Variovorax paradoxus B4: one gene and its partners. The protein of the gene in region 1 interacts with the protein of each later gene in a pairwise test. Links are inferred from orthologs where the notes say so. Each region holds a gene or a part of one and is shown in the gene's direction. Other genes may lie near its edges.

Region 1 (6,041 bases):
TGGCACCCGGGCCGGCGGCAATGCCGCCCTCTCCGGGGACACCACGCCGGCGCGCGCCAAGCCCACGCTTCAGCTCCTGCGCGAACCCGGCGACGCCAGCCGCGGCGAACTGGCCTGGCGCATCGGTATGCTGCTGGCGGCCATCAATTTCGTGCTGCTGGCGCTGACGGTGTCGAGCGTCAATCCGCGCGTGGGACGAAGCGGCAACCTGCTGTTCGCGCTGTTCGCGTTCGTCGTCTACTACAACATGCTCAACCTCGGCCAGAGCTGGATCAGTTCCGGGCGCTTCGGCATGGGCTCGTTCATGCTGCTGCTGCACGGCGGCGTGCTGCTGATCGGCGTGGCATGGCTGGTCTTGCGCAACAACAACTGGGGCCGGCGGCGCAGGACCGAGCACGTCATCGCCGGCGGCCTGCCGTCGCATCAGCCCACGAAAATCGACCCGACCTCGTGAAAACAATCCGACGCCTGATCTATGTCGAGGCACTGAAAGCCGTGGCTTTCGTGACCCTCGGCTTCCTGAGCCTGTTCTTCTTTTTCGACTTCGTCGACGAACTGCAGTCGATCGGCAAGCCGGAAAGCCTTGCCTACGGCCCCGCGCAGGCACTGATCTACGTGACCTTGCTGATTCCGAGCCACCTCTACGAACTGCTCCCGATCACGGTGCTGATCGGCTGCATCTTCGTGATGGCGCGCCTCGCGCAAAGCTCGGAATACACCATTCTTCGCACCAGCGGCCTGGGGCCGTGGCGCGCCCTGCGCACCCTGCTGCTGCTGGGCGTCGGCTTCGTCTTTCTCACCTTTGCCATTGGCGACTATATTGCACCGGCGTCCGAGCGCACCGGCCAGCTGCTCAAGTCCCGCTACCAGGGCTCCTACTCGCTGGTCGGCAACACGGGCGCCTGGCTCAAGGAAAAGCGCGAGAACGTGTCCTATGCCGTCAACGTGCTGTCCATCGCCCGCGACGGTTCGCTCAAGAATGCGCGCATCTTCGAGTTCGACGCCAACGGCTATGTGCGCAAGCAGCTCGTCGCGTCCTCGGCGCGCATCTTCGACGGCCACTGGCAACTGTCGGACGTCGAACTGCAAGACTACGAGACGCGCAGCTCTGCGGACAAGGCCCGCATCGTGACCACCAAGGTGCCGCAGCTCGACTGGCCGACCACGCTGACGAGCGAAATGGTGTCGGTGGCGCTTCTGCGGCCCGACCGCATGGGCACCCTCGACCTGTTCGACTACATTCGGCATCTCGAGGCCAACGGCCAGACCGCCCAGCGCTACGAGATTCAGTTCTGGCGCAAGGTCTTCTACCCGCTTTCCTGCCTGGTGATGGTGGTGCTCGCCCTGCCCTTCGCCTACCTGCACTTCCGCCAGGCCGGCATCACCACCTACGTGTTCGGCGGCGTGATGATCGGCATCAGCTTCTTCCTGCTGAACAACGTGTTCGGCTACCTCGGCAACCTGAGCAACTGGTCGCCATGGCTGACGGCGGCGGCGCCAGGGCTCATCTATTCGGTGATGTCGCTTGCCGCGTTCAGCTGGCTGGTGCTGCGAAGGTAGCGCAGATGGCAACGGGGAACGCGAGAGGCATCGTCCTGCTGGCCCATGGTTCGCGCGACGAGCGCTGGCGCGAGCCCATCGAGGCCGTGGCCGCCCGTGTCACGGCGCTCGACCCGCAAGCCCGCGTGGTCTGCGCCTACATGGAGCTTGCGGCGCCCGACCTGCGCACCGCCGCGGCGGCCCTGATTGCCAGCGGCGCCAAGGCCCTTCGGGTGGTTCCGCTCTTCCTGGGCATGGGCAAGCATGCCCGCGAAGACCTGCCCCTGCAGGTGGAAGCGCTGCGCCAGGCCTGGCCGCAGGTCGACTTCCAATTGGCCGGCATCGTCGGGGAAGAGCCCGAGCTGATCGATCTGCTGGCCAGAATTGCAAGCAAATCTTGAAGTTCCGGCAATTTCCATAGACTCCGAAGGCATAATGAATTCCGCAATAAGACGGAATTTGATATGAATCTGCACCAATTCAAGTTTGTTCAGGAGGCCGTGCGGCGCAACCTGAATCTGACGGAGGCGGCGAAGGCGCTTCACACCTCGCAGCCGGGCGTGTCCAAGGCCATCATCGAACTCGAGGAAGAACTCGGTGTCGAGATCTTCGCCCGCCATGGCAAGCGCCTGAAGCGGGTCACCGAGCCGGGGCAGCACGTCATCGCCAGCATCGAATTGATCATGCGCGAAGTCGGCAACCTCAAGCGCATCGGCGAGCAGTTCAGCGCGCAGGACAGCGGAACCCTCTCGATCGCGACCACCCACACCCAGGCGCGCTACGTGCTGCCGGTGCCCGTGGCCAAGCTGCGCGAGGCCTATCCGAAGGTCAACGTGAGCCTGCACCAGGGTTCGCCCGACCAGGTGGCACGCATGGTGATCGACGAGATCGCCGAGGTGGGCATTGCCACCGAGTCGCTCGCGGACTACGCCGAGCTCGTGACCCTGCCCTGCTACGAATGGCAGCACGTGCTGGTGCTGCCCAAGGACCATCCCCTGGCGGCCAAGGAGCGCATCTCGCTCGAAGACCTGGCGCACGAACCCATCATCACCTACCACCCGTCGTTCACCGGCCGCACGCGCATCGACCACGCCTTTGCACAGAAAAAGCTCACGCCGCGCATCGCGCTCGAGGCCATCGACTCCGACGTGATCAAGACCTACGTGCGCCTGGGCCTTGGCGTGGGCATCGTGGCCGAGATGGCGGTTCGCGACGAATCGAACGCCGACCTCGTGGTGCGCCCGATGGGGCATGTCTTCGGCCAGAACATCGCGCGCGTGGCATTCAAGCGCAGCGCCTACCTGCGCAACTTCGTCTTCAAGTTTGCCGAGCTGCTGTCCGACCGGCTCGACCGCAACCTGATCGCGAAAGCCCTGAGCGGGCATCAGCAAGACTACGAACTTTGATCCAGACCCCGATTCCGATTCCGATTCCGATTCCGAGCACGACCATGAGCGCCCTTCCTTCCTCCCCCCGCACCCCGGAGATCGCCACCAAGCTGCCCGCCGTGGGCACCACCATCTTCACCGTGATGTCCGCGCTCGCAGCGGAGAAGAACGCAGTGAATCTCGGCCAGGGCTTCCCCGATTTCAACTGCGATCCGAAACTACTCGAAGACGTCACGGCCGCCATGGCGGCGGGCCACAACCAATACCCGCCGATGCCCGGCATCCCGGCGCTGCGCGAAGCGATTGCCGGCAAGATCTCGGCGCTCTATGGCCACGACTACAGCGCCGCCGACGAAATCACCGTCACTGCCGGTGCGACGCAGGCCATCATCACCTCCATCCTCGCCGTGGTGCGTGCAGGCGACGAGGTGATCGTCCTCGAGCCCTGCTACGACAGCTACGTGCCCAACATCGAACTGGCCGGCGGCAGCGTGGTGCGCGTGCCGCTCGTGCCGGGCACCTTCCGCCCCGACTTCGACAAGGTCGCCGCGGCGCTCACTCCGCGCACGCGGGCGATCATCGTGAACACGCCGCACAACCCGAGCGCCACGGTCTGGACCGCCGCCGAGATGCGCAAGCTCGAGGAACTGCTGGCCCCGACCGACGTCCTCGTGATTGCCGACGAGGTCTACGAGCACATGGTCTACGACGGCGCGCAGCATGAAAGCGTGGCGCGCTTCCCGGGCCTGGCGGCGCGCAGCTTCATCGTGAGCAGCTTCGGCAAGACCTACCACGTCACCGGCTGGAAAGTCGGCTACGTGGCAGCGCCCGCGCCGCTGATGGCCGAATTCCGCAAGGTGCACCAGTTCAACGTGTTCACCGTCAACACGCCGATGCAGCATGCGCTCGCGCAGTACATGGCCGAGCCAAAGCCTTACCTCGAACTGCCCGCCTTCTACCAGCGCAAGCGCGACCTGTTCGCGGCCGGCCTGGCCGAGAAGACCCGCTTCAAGCTGCTGCGCAGCGAGGGCAGCTATTTCCAGTGCGTCGACATCTCGGCGGTGAGCGAGCTGTCCGAAGCCGAGTTCTGCCTCTGGCTGACACGCGAGATCGGCGTGGCGGCGATTCCACTGTCGGCGTTCTACGGCAACGGCTTCGACCAGCGCGTGGTCCGCTTCTGCTTTGCCAAGAAGGACGAGACGCTGATTGCAGCGCTGGATCGGCTTGCACGGCTCTGATCGGTTCGCACGGCTTGAATGCCGACGACACCGGTAGGAAAGCCCTGACCGCCGAAGAAGCGGCTATCCGGCGTGCCGCGGGTCTCCTGGCATCGAACATGAATCTCGTAACAACAAGGCCCAGGAGAAACGCATGTCCCTCTCGTTCATTCTGCTGATCGTCCTGATATTGCTTCTGATCGGAGCGCTGCCGAGCTGGGGCTACAGCCGGAGCTGGGGCTACTGGCCCAGCGGCGGGCTGGGCCTGGTCCTGCTGATCATCGTCATCCTGGTGCTCATGGGCCGCTTATGACGCTGCCCCATGGGTCGTGCACCTGAATGAAGGAAGCCCGCGAGAAGCGGGCTTCTTTTTTTTGTCACTCGCCGATCAGGCCTGCAGCTGGGCCCAGGCCTTGTCCAGCCGCTTGACGCTGACCGGCTGCGGCGTGCGCAGCTCCTGCGCGAAGAAGCTCACGCGAAGCTCCTCGAGCAGCCAGCGGAATTCGAGCATGCGCTCGTCCACCACACCCTTGCGCTCGGCCACCAGCCGCCAATAGCGCTGCTCCTGAGGCCGCAGTTCGACCAGCTTGGCAGTGTCGCGCGCAGGGTCGCTGCGCAGCTTGTCGAGCCGCAGCACGATGGCCTTGAGATAGCGCGCGAAATGCTGCAGCTGCGTCCACGGCGCGTCGGCAATGAAACGCTTGCCGACCAGGCGCTGCAACTGCTGCGCGGCGTCCTGCACGGCTTCGGGCTGGATCCTGGTGTCCTTGATCTTGCGCGCGGCGGCCGCGTACTCGGCCAGGATGGTCGAGGCCAGCCGCGCCACCTCGTTGGCGATCAGCGTGAGCCGGCCCCGCCCCTCTTCCAGGCGGCGCTTGAACGCGAACTCGTCGGTCGGCAGCGGCTCCTGCAGAAAGGCCCTGTCGATCGCCACGTCGATGATCTGCGTGCGCAGTTCCTCGGAGGTACCCAGCGGCATGTAAGCCACGGCCATCTTCTGCAGGTCGGGGATGTTCTTCTCCAGATACTTGAGCGCGTCCTTCAGCTGCAGCGCGAACAGGCGGCGCAGGCCTGCGCGGTGCTTGGCGGCGGCCACGGCCGGTTCGTCGAACACCTCGATGGTGACGGCATCGCCTTCGTCACGCAGTGCCGGAAATCCGATCAGCGACTGCGATCCGCGGCGCACTTCCATCAGCTCGGGCAGCTCGCCGAAGCTCCAGCCCGTGTAGCGCTGGCCGGCGGGCAGGCTGGGCGCAGCGGGGGCAGGCGCGGCGGCATTGCCCTTCGCCTGGGCGCGTCCCTCGGCAGCGTCGACCGGCTTGCGGTCCGCAGAAGCCTTGACGTTGAGGCCTGCCAAGGCCTGGAAAGCACCGCGTGCCTGTGCTCCCAGCTCCGCCTTGAGCGCGCCCAGGTTGCGTCCCATGCCAAGCTGGCGCCCGTGCTCGTCCACGATGCGCAGATTCATGAACAGGTGCGGCGGCAGCATGTCGAGCTTGAAGTCCGCGCGTTTGACGTCGATGCTCGTTGCGTCGCGCACGCGCTTGAGCAGCACGTCGGTCAGCGAGCCGTGGCCGAAAACCTCGGGCGCCGAGAGCTCTTCCGTGAGCTTCGCCACAGACTCGGGCAGCGGCACCAGCCGCGAGCGCGGCCGCTGCGGCAGGCTCTTGAGCAACGCCTGGATCTTGTCCTTGAGCATGCCCGTCACCAGCCATTCGCAGCGCTCTTCACTCACCTGGTTGAGCACGAAGAGCGGCACGCTGGCCGTGAGGCCGTCCTTCGCGTCGCCCGGTTCGTGCAGGTAGTTGGCCGCGCAATCGACACCGCCAAGCCGCAGCGTGGGCGGAAAGGACTGCGTGGTGATGCCCGCCGCCTGGTGGCGCATCAGCTCCTCGCGCGT
Region 2 (6,202 bases), 1.5 Mb from region 1 along the record:
GCGTCGATACGCCTCTCAGTCGCGCACCAGCGCCCGGTTGAGCCCCAGCGCCGCCAGCGTGCCGACAGCCCCGGACAGCAGATAGACGCTCACGTAGGCCAGCCCGAAATTCGCCGACAGCCCCAGCGCCACCAGCGGCGCGAAGGCGGCACCGATGAGCCAGGCCAGGTCGGCCGTCAGCGCGGCGCCGGTGTAGCGGTACTTGGGCTCGAAGTTCGAGGTCACCGCGCCGGCCGCCTGGCCGTAGGACAGGCCCAGCAGCACGAAGCCCAGCAGGATGAAGATGTCCTGCCCAATGCGGCCGCCGTCGAGCAGCGTGGGCGCAAAGCCGCTGAACACCGCGATCATCGCGGCCAGGCCGCCCAGCGTGAAACGGCGTCCCACGCGGTCGGCAATCAGGCCGGAGGCCACGATGCCGCCGGCGCAGAACACCGCACCGATCATCTGCACCACCAGGAACTCGGTGATCGATTGGTCCGAATACAGCGTGATCCACGACAGCGGGAACACCGTGATCAGGTGGAACAGCGCATAGCTGGCCAGCGCCGCGAACGCGCCGATCAGCAGGTTGGCGCCCTGCGAGCGGGTCAGCTCGACCACGCTGGTGGGCTGCAGCTCGCGCTCTTCGAGCAGGCGGGAATACTCTTCGGTCGCCACCAGCCGCAGGCGCGCGAACAGCGCCACCACGTTGATCGCGAAGGCCACGTAGAAGGTGTAGCGCCAGCCCCAGTCGAGGAAGTCCTTGAGCGGCAGGTTGGCGTAGAGGTAGGCGAACAGCGCGCTGGCCACGAAAAAGCCGAGCGGCGCGCCCAGTTGGCCCAGCATGGCGTACCAGCCGCGGCGATTCTGCGGCGCATTCAGCGCCAGCAGCGACGGCAGGCCGTCCCACGAGCCGCCGAGCGCCAGGCCCTGGGCAAAGCGGAACACCGACAGCAGCACGATCGACGTGAACCCGAGGCTCGCGTAGCCCGGCAAGAAGGCAATGCCCGCGGTGGAGGTTCCCAGCACGAACAGCGCAATCGTGAGCTTGGCTTCCCGCCCGAACCGTCGCTGGATGGCCATCGAAATGACAGTTCCGAACGGCCGCGCAATGAATGCGAAGGAAAAAACCACGAAAGCGTAGAGGGTTCCCTCGAGGCGCGCCTCGAACGGAAAGAAGACCGCCGGAAACACCAACACCGAGGCAATGCCGTAGACGAAGAAATCGAAATATTCCGACGCCCGGCCGATGATCACGCCCACGGCAATTTCGCCTGGTGCGATGTGTGAATGTTCGTCGCCCTGCCGGGCGTCGTTTCCGGACGTGTTCGGCACAGGCTGTGCGCCTTGCGGACTGATGCTGGACGTCGTCGTCATTGCGTTTTTTAATTCGGGTGTCACCGGCAGTGACAAAGGTAGACCATTGAACAGGGTCCAAGCGTCTCACCGAATGGGGATTCCCGCCATAGGACAAAACGTCCAATAGGCGGCGGGAACCTTTCGCCGTAGATTGTGGAGTCTTTGCGCAGCCCACGCACTTCTTTCTTTCGGCATGCCCACCCTCAAATCCTTTCGCCGATGGCCCCTGTTGCTTCCGCTTGCCTTGCTGGCAGGCTGCAACACGGTGCTCATGAACCCTTCCGGCGACATCGCCAACCAGCAGGGACGCCTCATCGTCGTCTCCACCGTGCTGATGATGATCATCATCATTCCGGTGATCGCGCTGACCCTCTTCTTTGCCTGGCGCTATCGCCAGTCGAACAAGGAGGCCGACTACAGCCCCGACTGGGACCACTCCACCCAGCTCGAGCTCGCGATCTGGGCCGCACCGCTCCTGATCATCATCGCGCTGGGCGCCATCACCTGGATCAGCACCCACACGCTCGACCCGTACCGCCCCCTGAGCCGGCTCGACGCCGAGCGCCCGGTTCCCGCCGAAGCCAAGCCGCTGGTGGTCGAAGTGGTGGCGCTCGACTGGAAATGGCTCTTCATCTACCCCGAGCAGGGCTTTGCCACGGTGAACGAGATGGCCGCGCCGGTCGACCGGCCGATCACCTTCAAGATCACGGCCTCCTCGGTGATGAACTCCTTCTTCATTCCCGCGCTGGCCGGCCAGATCTACGCCATGCCGGGCATGGAAACCAAGCTGCACGCGGTCATCAACAAGCCGGGCGAGTTCGAGGGCTTCTCGGCCAACTACAGCGGCGCCGGCTTCTCGGGCATGCGCTTCAAGTTCCACGGCCTGAGCAACGGCGACTTCGACCAGTGGGTGCAGAAGGTCAAGGCCGGCAAGGACGGCGAACTCACGCGCGAGCAGTACAGGAAGCTCGAAGTGCCGAGCGAGCGCGAGCCGGTGCGGCACTACGCCGCGGTGGCGCCCGACCTGTACGACGCCATCCTCAACCTCTGTGTCGATCGCAACAAGATGTGCATGAAGGAAATGATGGCCATCGACGCGGATGGCGGGCTGGGCAAGCCCGGCGCGTTCAACATCGCCACCAGGCAAGCCTGGCAGGCTGACACCCTCACCAATTCGCCCAAGCGCAAGTACGTCACGGCAATGTGCACCACCGAAGAATGACGATGTTCGAGAACCTTGACCTGACGAAGCTCATCTTCGGCCGCCTCACGTGGGAGGCGATTCCCTACCACGAGCCGATCCTGCTCGCGACCTTCGTGGCAGTGGTGCTGGGCGGCCTCGCCGTCCTCGGCGCGCTCACCTACTTCAAGTTGTGGGGCACGCTGTGGCGCGACTGGATCACCAGCATCGACCACAAGAAGATCGGCATCATGTACATCATTCTCGGACTGGTGATGCTGCTGCGCGGCTTTGCCGACGCGATCATGATGCGCGCCCAGCAGGCCATCGCCTTCGGCGACAACGCCGGCTTCCTGCCACCGCACCACTACGACCAGATCTTCACCGCCCACGGCGTGATCATGATCTTCTTCGTGGCGATGCCGCTGGTCACGGGTCTGATGAACTTCGTGGTGCCGCTGCAGATCGGCGCGCGCGACGTGGCCTTCCCGTTCCTGAACAACTTCAGCTTCTGGATGACCACCTTCGGCGCCGGGCTGGTGATGGCGTCGCTGTTCGTGGGCGAATTCGCCAAGACCGGCTGGCTCGCCTACCCGCCGCTGTCGGGCATTCTCTTCAGCCCCGACGTGGGGGTCGATTACTACATCTGGTCATTGCAGATAGCGGGGGTCGGAACCCTGCTCTCCGGCGTCAACCTGCTGGCCACCATCGTGAAGATGCGCGCGCCCGGCATGACCATGATGAAGATGCCGGTGTTCACCTGGACGGCCCTCTGCACCAACGTGCTGATCGTGGCCGCCTTCCCGGTGCTCACGGCCGTGCTCGCGCTGCTGTCGCTGGACCGCTACGTCGGCACCAACTTCTTCACGAACGACCTCGGCGGCAACGCCATGATGTACGTGAACCTGATCTGGATCTGGGGCCACCCCGAGGTGTACATCCTGATCCTGCCGGCCTTCGGCATCTTCTCCGAAGTGGTCTCCACCTTCAGCGGCAAGCGCCTCTTCGGCTACGCCTCGATGGTCTACGCCACGGTCGTGATCACCATCCTGTCGTACCTGGTCTGGCTGCACCACTTCTTCACCATGGGCTCCGGCGCCAGCGTGAACTCGTTCTTCGGCATCACAACGATGATCATCTCGATCCCGACGGGCGCGAAGATCTTCAACTGGCTCTTCACCATGTACCGCGGCCGCATCCGCTTCGAGCTGCCCATGATGTGGACCATCGGCTTCATGATCACCTTCGTGATCGGCGGCATGACGGGCGTGCTGCTCGCGGTGCCCCCGGCTGACTTCGTGCTGCACAACAGCCTGTTCCTGATCGCCCATTTCCACAACGTGATCATCGGCGGCGTGCTGTTCGGCATGCTGGCGGGCATCACCTACTGGTTTCCGAAGGCCTTCGGCTACAAGCTCGATCCGTTCTGGGGCAAGTGCTCGTTCTGGTTCTGGCTGGTGGGCTTCTGGTTCGCGTTCATGCCGCTGTACATCCTGGGCCTGATGGGCGTCACGCGCCGCATGAGCCACTTCCAGGACATGTCGCTGCAGATCTGGTTCCAGGTCGCTGCCTTCGGCGCCGTGCTGATCGCGCTGGGCATCGCCTCGTTCATCATCCAGCTGGTGGTGAGCTACGTCCGCCGCGAGTCGCTGCGCGACACCACGGGCGATCCGTGGAACGGCCGCACGCTCGAGTGGTCGACCTCGTCGCCGCCGCCGGCCTACAACTTCGCGTTCACGCCGCGCATCCACGACAACGACGCCTGGACCGACATGAAGAAGCGCGGCTACGAGCGCCCGCTCGCCGGCTTCACGCCCATCCACATGCCCAAGAACACCGCGGCCGGCTTCATCATCGCGGCCCTGGCTGCGACCTGCGGCTTCGCGCTGATCTGGCAGATGTGGCTGGTGGCGGGCGTGGGCTTCTTCGCCATGCTGGCGGCCGTGATCGTCCACACCTTCAACTACAAGCGCGACTACCACATCCCCGCGGAAGAAGTCGTTCGCACCGAAGACGCCCGCACGCGACTCCTGGCGGCTGCCCATGTCTGATACCACTGCACTCTCCTCCAGCGCTGCCGGCAGTCTTGCCGGCAAGTCGCCCACGTTCGACCTGTTCCACGTCGACAACGACCACCACCCCGAAAACGGCACGCTGCTGGGCTTCTGGCTCTACCTGATGAGCGACTGCCTGGTCTTCGCCTGCCTGTTCGCGACATACGGCGTGCTGGGCCGCAGCTATGCGGCCGGCCCCTCGGGCGCCGACCTGTTCGACCTGCCGCTGGTGGCGGTCAACACCTCGCTGCTGCTGCTGTCGTCGATCACCTATGGCTTCGCAGTGCTCGAAATGCAGCGCAGGCGCATGGGCGGCACGCTGGCGTGGCTGGCCATCACCGGCCTGCTGGGCGCGGGCTTCATCGGCCTCGAACTCTATGAGTTCGCGCACCTGATCCACGAAGGCGCGGGCCCGCAGCGCAGCGCGTTCCTGTCGTCGTTCTTCGCACTGGTGGGCACCCATGGCCTGCACGTGACCTTCGGCATCGTGTGGCTCATCGTGCTGATGATCCAGCTGCCCAAGCATGGCTTCACCGCCGCCAACCGCCGCCGCCTGATGTGCCTGTCGATGTTCTGGCACTTCCTGGACGTGGTGTGGATCGGCGTCTTCACGTTTGTTTATCTGATGGGATCGATGGCATGAGCACCGCCCACACCGAAACCGCAGCGCACGGCCATGGCGCACACGATGCGCACGACGACCATCACGACGATGGCCCCGTCAGCCACAGCACCTTCAAGGGCTACATGACCGGCTTCGTGCTGGCCGTGATCCTCACCGCGATTCCGTTCTGGCTCGTCATGGGCAACGTGCTCGGCAAGCCGAGCACCACCTCGCTCGTGATCCTGGGCTTTGCCGCGGTGCAGATCGTGGTCCACATGATCTACTTCCTGCACATGGACGCCAAGTCCGAGAGCGGATGGAACATGCTGGCGCTGATCTTCACGATCGTGCTCGTCGTCATCACGCTGGCCGGATCGCTCTGGGTCATGTACCACATGAACGCGAACATGATGCCGATGTCGGTGCACGACATGAAGAACATGCCTTGACGCCCCCGCCGCCAGACCCCAGCACCCATGACACACCGGCCGGCCGCGAGCGCTCCGCGGCGGCCCGGGTGGCTCTGGCGGTCTGTGCGGCCCTTGCCTTTGCCGGCTTCTTCGCGCTCGGCACCTGGCAGGTCGAGCGCCGGGCCTGGAAGCTCGATCTCATTGCCCGCGTCGAACAGCGCGTGCATGCCCCGGCCTCCGAGGCCCCCGGGCGCGACCGCTGGCCGCAGGTGAACGCGGCGGCCGATGAATACCGGCACTTGCGCATCGCCGGCACCTTCCTCCACGACAAGGAAACCCTGGTGCAGGCCAGTACCCGCCTCGGCGCCGGCTTCTGGGTGCTGACGCCGCTGCAGGCCGCCGACGGCAGCGTCGTGCTGGTCAACCGGGGTTTCGTGCCGCCCGAGGCGCGCGACCGCGCCACCCGCGCGGCCACCGATCCCCAGGGCGACACCACCGTGACCGGCCTCTTGCGCATCACCGAGCCCAAGGGCGGCTTCCTGCGCAGGAACGAGCCGGCCGCCGAGCGCTGGTTCTCGCGCGACGTTCAGGCCATTGCCGCGGCGCGCGGGCTCCA
Region 3 (7,312 bases), 360 kb from region 1 along the record:
GCAGGCGCGCGCGGATGCCGAAGCGCTGCGGCTCAGGCCGTGGCGGCGGCGCGGGCGCCCGAGGATCCATCGGCGATGCTCTCGAGCATGTAGCCCAGCCCGCGTACGGTGACGATGCGCACGTCGCTGTCCGCAAGCTTGCGGCGCAGCCGGTGCAGCACCACCTCGATGGCATCGGGGCCGGCGGTGCTGTCGTTGGTGAACACCTTGGCGAAGAGCTGCGACTTGCCGACCGGCGCGCCGCTGCGCATCAGCAGCGCGGTGAGCGCGGCCTGCTCGCGAGGCGTGAGCGGCAACAGCGTTCCGCGCAGCGTGAAGGCGCGGCTTTCGCTGTCGTACGAGAGCGAGGCGCACTGCAGCCGCGGGTGCTGCTTGCCGCGGCTGCGCCGCACCAGCGCCGCGAGCCGCGCCTCGAGCTCGGCCAGCTCGAAGGGCTTGGTGAGGAAATCGTCGGCGCCGAGGTTGAGGCCGCGGACCCGGTCCTGCAGCGCGCCCTGCGCGGTGAGGATCAGCACGGGGGTACGGTCGTCGCTATTGCGCATGTCGGCCAGCACGCTCAGGCCGTGCTTGTCGGGCAGGCGCAGGTCGAGCACGATGGCGTCGTATTCGGTGCCGGCCATGAAGGCCTCGGCGGTGCGCGCATCGGGCGCGTGGTCGGCGACGAACCCGCTCTGGGTCAGCGCCCGGACGAGCCACGAGGCCATGTCCAGTTCGTCTTCCACCAGGAGGATGCGCATCGGAGGCCGCCGGCTATTTCTTCAGGCCGCTGCCCAGGTCGATGTCTTCCGATGCCCGCGCGCTGGCATCGGCCGCGCGCGCGCTCAGGTCGGGCGCCAGGGCGCGCCGGCCGTCGAACACGAAACAGTCGCCGTGGTAGTGTGCGCCGCCGACCTGCTCGAAATATTTCAGGATGCCGCCTTCGAGCTGCAACACGTTCTCGACGCCTTCTTCACGCATCAGGATCGCGGCCTTCTCGCAGCGGATGCCGCCGGTGCAGAAGCTCACCACGGTCTTGCCCGCGAAATCGGCGCGGTGCTCTTTCAGCGCGGGCGGGAATTCGGTGAACTTGGTGATGCGCCAGTCGATCGCGCCGTCGAAGGTGCCTTCGTCGACCTCGAAGTCGTTTCGCGTGTCGAGCAGCGCGATTTCCCGGCCTTCGTCGTCATGGCCCTGGTCGAGCCAGCGCTTGAGCGTGGGCGCGTCCACGCCCGGCGCGCGGCCCGCCGACGGCTGGATGGCCGGGTGGTCCATGCGGATGATCTCGCGCTTGAGCTTCACGAGCATGCGGCGGAAGGGCTGCGTGGCCGACCAGCTTTCCTTGGTTTCCAGGTCGGCGAAGCGCGCATCGGCGCGCAGGCCGGCCACGAAGCTGCGGATGGCGTCGGCCGCGCCCGCCAGGAACAGGTTGATGCCCTCCGGCGCGAGCAGGATAGTGCCCATGAGGCCCAGGGCCTGGGCGCGCTCGCGCAGGTCTTCGCGCAGCACGGGGCTGTCGTCTATGGCCACGAATTTGTAGGCCGCGATATTCAAAATCTCTTGCACGGGGGGCGATTGTAGGGATTGCCAACCCACATCGTGGAGGCGGTGCTTTCTACAATGGAAGGATGTTTGTTCACCTGCGCCTGCACACCGAGTTTTCCGTCGTCGACGGCACCAACCGCATCGACGAAGTCGTCAAGGCCGCCGCTGCCGACAAGCAGCCCGCACTGGCCATCACCGACCTCAACAACCTGTTCGGGGCGGTCAAGTTCTACAAGCAGGGGCGAAGCAAGGGCGTCAAGCCCGTCATCGGCGCTGAAATCTTCATCGAAGGGCTGGGCAAGGAGCCCGGCGTGCTCACCCGCATCGTGCTGCTGGTGCAGAACATGGAGGGCTACCTGCACCTGTCCGAGCTGCTGGCGCGCGCCTGGACGCAGAACGTGGGCCGGGGCCAGTCGCAGGCGGCCTGCAAGCTCGAATGGCTCGAAGAGCTGCAGGGCGGGCTGATTGCGCTTTCGGGCGCGCAGGCCGGCCCATTGGGCGCGCCGCTGCTGCAGGGGCAGGAAGAGCGCGCCGCCGAGCTGGCGCTGCAGCTGGCGGGCATGTTCCCGCACCGCTTCTACATCGAACTGCAGCGCGCGGGCCGCCCCGAGGACGAGCCGCATGTGATTGCCGCCGTGAAGCTCGCGGCCCGGCTGCGCCTGCCGGTGGTCGCGACGCACCCGGTGCAGTTCGCGGAACGCCAGGACTACGAGGCGCACGAGGCGCGCGTCTGCATCTCGGAAGGCGAAATCCTGGGCAACCCGCGCCGCGTGCGCAAGTTCACCGAGGAGCAGTACTTCAAGTCGAGCGCCGAAATGGAGGCGCTCTTTGCCGACGTGCCGAGCGCGCTGGCCAACACGGTCGAGATCGCCAAGCGCTGCAACCTGACGCTGGTGCTCGGCAAGCCGCAGCTGCCCGACTTTCCGACGCCTTTCGTCAGCGAAGGCGTGCGCATGCCGATCGACGAGTTTTTCCGCCAGGAGTCGTTTGAAGGCCTGGAAGCGCGTCTTGCGCATCTTTACCCCGACGTCGCCAAGCGCGATGCCGAACGGCCGCGCTATGTGGAGCGCCTCGAGTTCGAGATCAACACGATCCTGAACATGGGCTTCCCCGGCTACTTCCTGATCGTGGGCGACTTCATCAAGTGGGCCAAGAACAATGGCTGCCCGGTGGGCCCGGGCCGGGGCTCGGGCGCGGGCTCGCTGGTGGCCTACGCGTTGAAGATCACTGACCTCGATCCGCTCGAATACAAGCTGCTGTTCGAACGTTTCCTGAACCCCGAGCGTGTCTCGATGCCCGACTTCGACATCGACTTCTGCCAGGGCAACCGCGACCGCGTGATCGACTACGTCAAGGACAAGTACGGCCGCGACGCCGTGAGCCAGATCGCCACCTTCGGAACGATGGCCGCGCGCGCCGCCATCCGCGACGTGGGGCGCGTGCTGGACATGAGCTACATGTTCTGCGACGGCATCAGCAAGCTCATTCCGAACAAGCCGGGCCAGCCGGTCACGATCCAGTACCCGCCCGACCCGAAGGTGGAAGGCGACAAGAACAACTACGCCATCGAGATGGAGCCGCAGCTCGCGGCGCGCATCGAGAAGGAAGAAGAAGTGCGCATGCTGGTCGAGCTGGCGCAGAAGCTCGAGGGCATGACGCGCAACATCGGCATGCACGCGGGCGGCGTGCTGATTGCGCCCGGCAAGCTCACTGACTTCTGCCCGCTCTACCAGCAGCCCGGCAGCGATTCGGCCGTGAGCCAGTACGACAAGGACGACGTGGAGGCCATCGGCCTCGTGAAGTTCGACTTTCTGGGCCTGGCCACGCTCACGATCCTTGAGATCGCGAAAGAGTTCATCGTCAAGCGCCACAAGGGCCAGGAGAACTTCGCGTACGAGAACATCAAGCTCGACGACCGCGAGACCTACAAGCTGTTCTCCGAGGGCAAGACGGAAGCGGTGTTCCAGTTTGAAAGCCGCGGCATGCAGGGCATGCTGAAGGATGCGCGGCCGACGCGGCTGGAGGACCTGATTGCGCTCAACGCGCTGTACCGTCCGGGCCCGATGGACCTGATCCCGAGCTTCGTGGCGCGCAAGCACGGCCGCGAAGAGGTGGAGTACCCGCACCCGGCCGTGGCCGAGATGCTCTCCGAAACCTACGGGATCATGGTCTACCAGGAGCAGGTGATGCAGACCGCGCAGATCCTGGGCGGCTACTCGCTCGGCGGCGCCGACCTGCTGCGCCGCGCCATGGGCAAGAAAAAGCTCGAGGAGATGGCCGAGCACCGCGAGAAATTCCGCGCGGGTGCGCTCTCGACGCACGGCATTCCCCAGGACAAGGCCGACGAGATCTTCGACTTGATGGAGAAGTTCGCGGGCTACGGCTTCAACAAGTCGCACGCCGCCGCGTACTCGCTGCTGGCGTACCACACGGGTTGGCTCAAGGTCCATTACACGGCCGAGTTCTTCTGCGCCAACATGACCGTGGAAATGGACGACACCGACAAGCTCAAGGTGTTGTTCGAAGACGCGCAGAAGAACTTCGGCCTCACCTTCGAGCCGCCGGACGTGAACCGCGGCAACTACCGCTTCGAGCCCGTCACCGACAAGGTGATCCGCTACGGCCTGGGGGCGGTCAAGGGCACGGGCCAGCTCGCGGTCGAGGCCGTGGTGCGCGCACGGGAAGAGGGCGGGCCGTTCAAGAGCCTGTTCGACTTCTGCGTGCGCATCGACCGCCAGCGCATCAACAAGCGCACGGTCGAAGCGCTCATCAAGGCCGGTGCCTTCGACGCGATCCAGCAGAACCGCGCGTCGCTCATCGCCTCGGTCGACCGCGCCTTCGAGTTCGCAGCCGCCACCGAGGCCAATGCGGCGCAGGTCGACATCTTCGGCGACAGCGAGCACGGCTCGGCCACGCAGGAGCCCGAGCTGGTGGACGCCACACCCTGGGGCGTGAAGGAGCGGCTCACCTTCGAGAAGACGGCCGTGGGCTTCTATCTCTCGGGCCATCTGTTCGACGAGGTGGCGCACGAGGTGCGGCGCTTCTGCAAGCGCGAGATCGGCGACCTGATGGACACGCGCGACCAGCAGGTGATCGCGGGCATCGTGAGCGATTTCCGCGTGATCAACGGCCAGCGCGGGCGCCTGGCGATCTTCAAGCTCGACGACAAGTCGGACGCCATCGACGCCACCGCCGACGAGGCGCTGATCAACGCGAACCGCAACACCTTGAAGGACGACGAGCTGGTGATCGTGAGCGGCCGGCTCCAGCCGGGCCGCGGCGGCTTCGAGGCCCGCTTCCAGGTGCAGCAGGTGTGGGACCTGGCCACCGCGCGCTGCCGTTTCGGAAAATTCCTGCGGGTGGCCGTCAATGGCAAGGCGCCCGACATCGCGCGCCTGGTGAAAGACTTTCCACCGCGCACCGAGCAGAGCGAGCATGGCGACCTGGTGCAGGGGCTGCCGGTGCGCCTGTCGATGGCGCGCGGCGGCGCGCAGGTCGAGCTGCAGCTCGGGGAGCGCGCCAGGTTCTTCCCGACGGACGCCGCGCTCGCCAGCTGGACGGCGCAGGCGGACGCCGGCAAGGCCTCGGTCGTTTACGAGTGAGTGCGGCGAGGGAGGCTCGCCTTCGGGGGCATGGCTCCCGAAGGCGGCGGCGCCCCGCTAGCGCTTGGGCCGCAGCGAGACGATCAGCGACGGGAAGATGCGCCCGTCGGTGTCGCGCGGCAGCTTGTCGGTCTTGTGCAGGCCGCGTTCGGCGGCTTCGTCCCAGCTGGGCAATCCGCTCGACTTGGTCAGCTTGACGCCGACGATGGTGCCGTCCGGTGCCAGATTCACTTCGAACTCGGCGGCCGGATTGCCGTTGACCGTCTCGGCGTCGGGGAAGGTGATGTTCGGGCGCACCGCCGCGGCAATGCGTCCCGCATAGCCGCTCGACGGCCCTGACGAGCGCATGGCCGTGCCCTTGGAATCGTCGCTGCCGCTCGCGCCCGCGAGGCCCTGCATGCGCTTGAGCGTTGCGGCGCGGTCGGCCGCCGCCTGCTTGGCTGCGGCTTCCTGCTGCTTCTTCGCTTCGGCCTGTTTGGCCTCGGCTTCCTGCTGCTGCTTCTTCTGCTGCTCGGCGAGCTTTTGCTGCTGCGCCTTCTTGCGTTCGGCTTCGTCTTCGGCGCGCTGCTTGGCCTCGAGCTCTTTCTTGCGCTGCTGTTGCTGGCGCTCGAGTTCGCGCTCCTTCTGCTCTTTTTCTTCCTTGAGCTTTTTCTCGCGCTCGAGCGCGATGTCCGGAGCGCGCGGTGCCGGTGCGGGCTCAGGGGCCTTCACTTGAGGCGGCGGCGGTGGTGGAGGCGCAGGCGGCGGAGGCGCGGGAGCGGGCGTGGGTGCCTGCGGCGCGGACAGGCGCGGCGCGGCCTGCTGCACCGTGGACGACCACAGCTCCGCATCGACGGCGCCTTCGTCTGCGTCGCTGCGCCAGCGCACTCCCCACGTCAGCGCCGCGATCAGGAGCGCGTGCGCAATCAGCGCGAGCAACACCGCGCGCGGCGTGCCGCGCTGCGGCGGTGGTGCGAACTCGGGGCGATCCAGGGCGAGCGACATGCCTTATTTGCCGCCCGTGGTGGTGACGGACAGGCCCACGCGCTCGATGCCGCTGCGCTTGAGCTGGTTCATCGCCTTCACGACGGTTTCGTACTTGACGGACTTGTCGGCGCTGATGACCACGGGGCGCTGGTCGTCGCCGCCCTGGGCGGTCTTGGCCGCGGAGCCGATCTGGGTCATGGGAACGGACGCGCCGCCGCTGCCGGTGGACGGGTCTTTCTTGATCTGCACTTCGTCGTCGCTCTTGATGACGATCTCGATGGGCTTGTCGGGGTGCTTGTTGGCGCGGTCGACGGAGGGCAGGTTGATCACGCTCGGCGTGATGAGCGGCGCGGTGACCATGAAGATGATCAGGAGCACCAGCATCACGTCGATGAACGGGACCATGTTGATCTCGTTGATCGTGCGGCGGCCTCGGCCCCGGGATGAAACGGCGGGCATGCGCTGGACCTCCGCTCAGCGGTTGGCCGGAGCCGCCGAAGTTGCCGACGCCACCGCGGCCGGGTTGGCCGAGAGGTTGCGCTGCAGGATGTTGGAGAACTCCTCGATGTAGGTCTCCAGGGCAATCGCGATCTTGTCGATCTCGCGCGCGAAGCGGTTGTAGCCCACCACCGCCGGAATGGCGGCGAACAGGCCGATGGCGGTGGCCACCAGCGCTTCGGCAATGCCGGGCGCCACGGTGGCCAGCGTCACCTGAGCGAGCGCGGCCAGGCCGGTGAAGGCATGCATGATCCCCCAGACCGTGCCGAAGAGGCCGACGTACGGGGACACCGAGCCCACGGTGGCCAGGAACGACAGGTTCTGCTCGGCCGCGTCGAGCTCGCGCTGGAAGCTCGCGCGCATGGCGCGGCGGGCGCCGTCCAGCAGCGTGGGGGCGTCGCTCACGTGGCGTTCGCGCAGCTTCTGGTACTCGCGCATGCCCGAGGCGAAGATGCGCTCCATGGGCCCGGCGAACTTGGCGTTCTGCGCGGCCGAGGCGAACAGTTCGTTCAGGCTGGTGCCGGACCAGAACTCGCGCTCGAAGTCGTCGTTGAGCGCGCGCATGCGGCGCAGCGCGAAGTACTTGCGGATGATCGCGGCCCAGCTGGCGATCGAGACGATCACGAGCAGCAGCACGACCAGTTGCACCACGAAGCTCGCATGGAGCAGGAGATTGATGATGGAGAGGTCTTGGTTCATGGCTTGAAAGGTTGAATCATGGAGCC

Evidence for each region.
Region 2: the proteins of VAPA_RS13950 (region 1) and cyoB interact in binary tests that used the Escherichia coli proteins (3 or more experiments, as listed by UniProt). The link is inferred for Variovorax paradoxus B4 from one-to-one orthologs.
Region 3: the proteins of VAPA_RS13950 (region 1) and dnaE interact in binary tests that used the Escherichia coli proteins (3 or more experiments, as listed by UniProt). The link is inferred for Variovorax paradoxus B4 from one-to-one orthologs.

The regions. Positions count from the first base shown.
Region 1 is NC_022247.1:2,993,202-2,999,242, forward strand. The notes cover bases 2,240-5,077. They hold VAPA_RS13950 (pyridoxal phosphate-dependent aminotransferase), read left to right. Parts: upstream 2,240-2,989; coding sequence 2,990-4,165; downstream 4,166-5,077. Other genes in these bases: VAPA_RS13945 (CysB family HTH-type transcriptional regulator), read left to right, coding at 2,240-2,945; VAPA_RS33900 (DUF3309 family protein), read left to right, coding at 4,299-4,457; hrpA (ATP-dependent RNA helicase HrpA), read right to left, coding at 4,533-5,077. Outside these bases: LPS export ABC transporter permease LptF, read left to right, coding at 1-454; LPS export ABC transporter permease LptG, read left to right, coding at 451-1,560; VAPA_RS13940 (sirohydrochlorin chelatase), read left to right, coding at 1,566-1,940; more of VAPA_RS13945, read left to right, coding at 2,004-2,239; more of hrpA, read right to left, coding at 5,078-6,041. UniProt on the Escherichia coli protein: Shows aminotransferase activity with methionine and histidine as substrates, and to a lesser extent also with phenylalanine.
Region 2 is NC_022247.1:4,454,250-4,460,451, forward strand. Bases 2,064-5,062 are described here. They hold cyoB (cytochrome o ubiquinol oxidase subunit I), read left to right. Parts: upstream 2,064-2,556; coding sequence 2,557-4,569; downstream 4,570-5,062. Other genes in these bases: cyoA (ubiquinol oxidase subunit II), read left to right, coding at 2,064-2,560; cyoC (cytochrome o ubiquinol oxidase subunit III), read left to right, coding at 4,562-5,062. Also shown: VAPA_RS20705 (MFS transporter), read right to left, coding at 16-1,356; more of cyoA, read left to right, coding at 1,532-2,063; more of cyoC, read left to right, coding at 5,063-5,215; cyoD (cytochrome o ubiquinol oxidase subunit IV), read left to right, coding at 5,212-5,625; VAPA_RS20730 (SURF1 family protein), read left to right, coding at 5,622-6,202. UniProt on the Escherichia coli protein: Cytochrome bo(3) ubiquinol oxidase is the terminal enzyme in the aerobic respiratory chain of E.coli that predominates when cells are grown at high aeration.
Region 3 is NC_022247.1:3,356,939-3,364,250, reverse strand. What follows is about bases 1,215-5,323. They hold dnaE (DNA polymerase III subunit alpha), read left to right. Parts: upstream 1,215-1,604; coding sequence 1,605-5,123; downstream 5,124-5,323. Other genes in these bases: tolA (cell envelope integrity protein TolA), read right to left, coding at 5,181-5,323; VAPA_RS15710 (sulfurtransferase), read right to left, coding at 1,215-1,542. Outside these bases: VAPA_RS15720 (sensor histidine kinase), read right to left, coding at 1-70; VAPA_RS15715 (response regulator), read right to left, coding at 33-737; more of VAPA_RS15710, read right to left, coding at 751-1,214; more of tolA, read right to left, coding at 5,324-6,107; VAPA_RS15695 (ExbD/TolR family protein), read right to left, coding at 6,111-6,548; protein TolQ, read right to left, coding at 6,564-7,286; VAPA_RS15685 (YbgC/FadM family acyl-CoA thioesterase), read right to left, coding at 7,283-7,312. UniProt on the Escherichia coli protein: DNA polymerase III is a complex, multichain enzyme responsible for most of the replicative synthesis in bacteria. This DNA polymerase also exhibits 3' to 5' exonuclease activity. The alpha chain is the DNA polymerase catalytic subunit.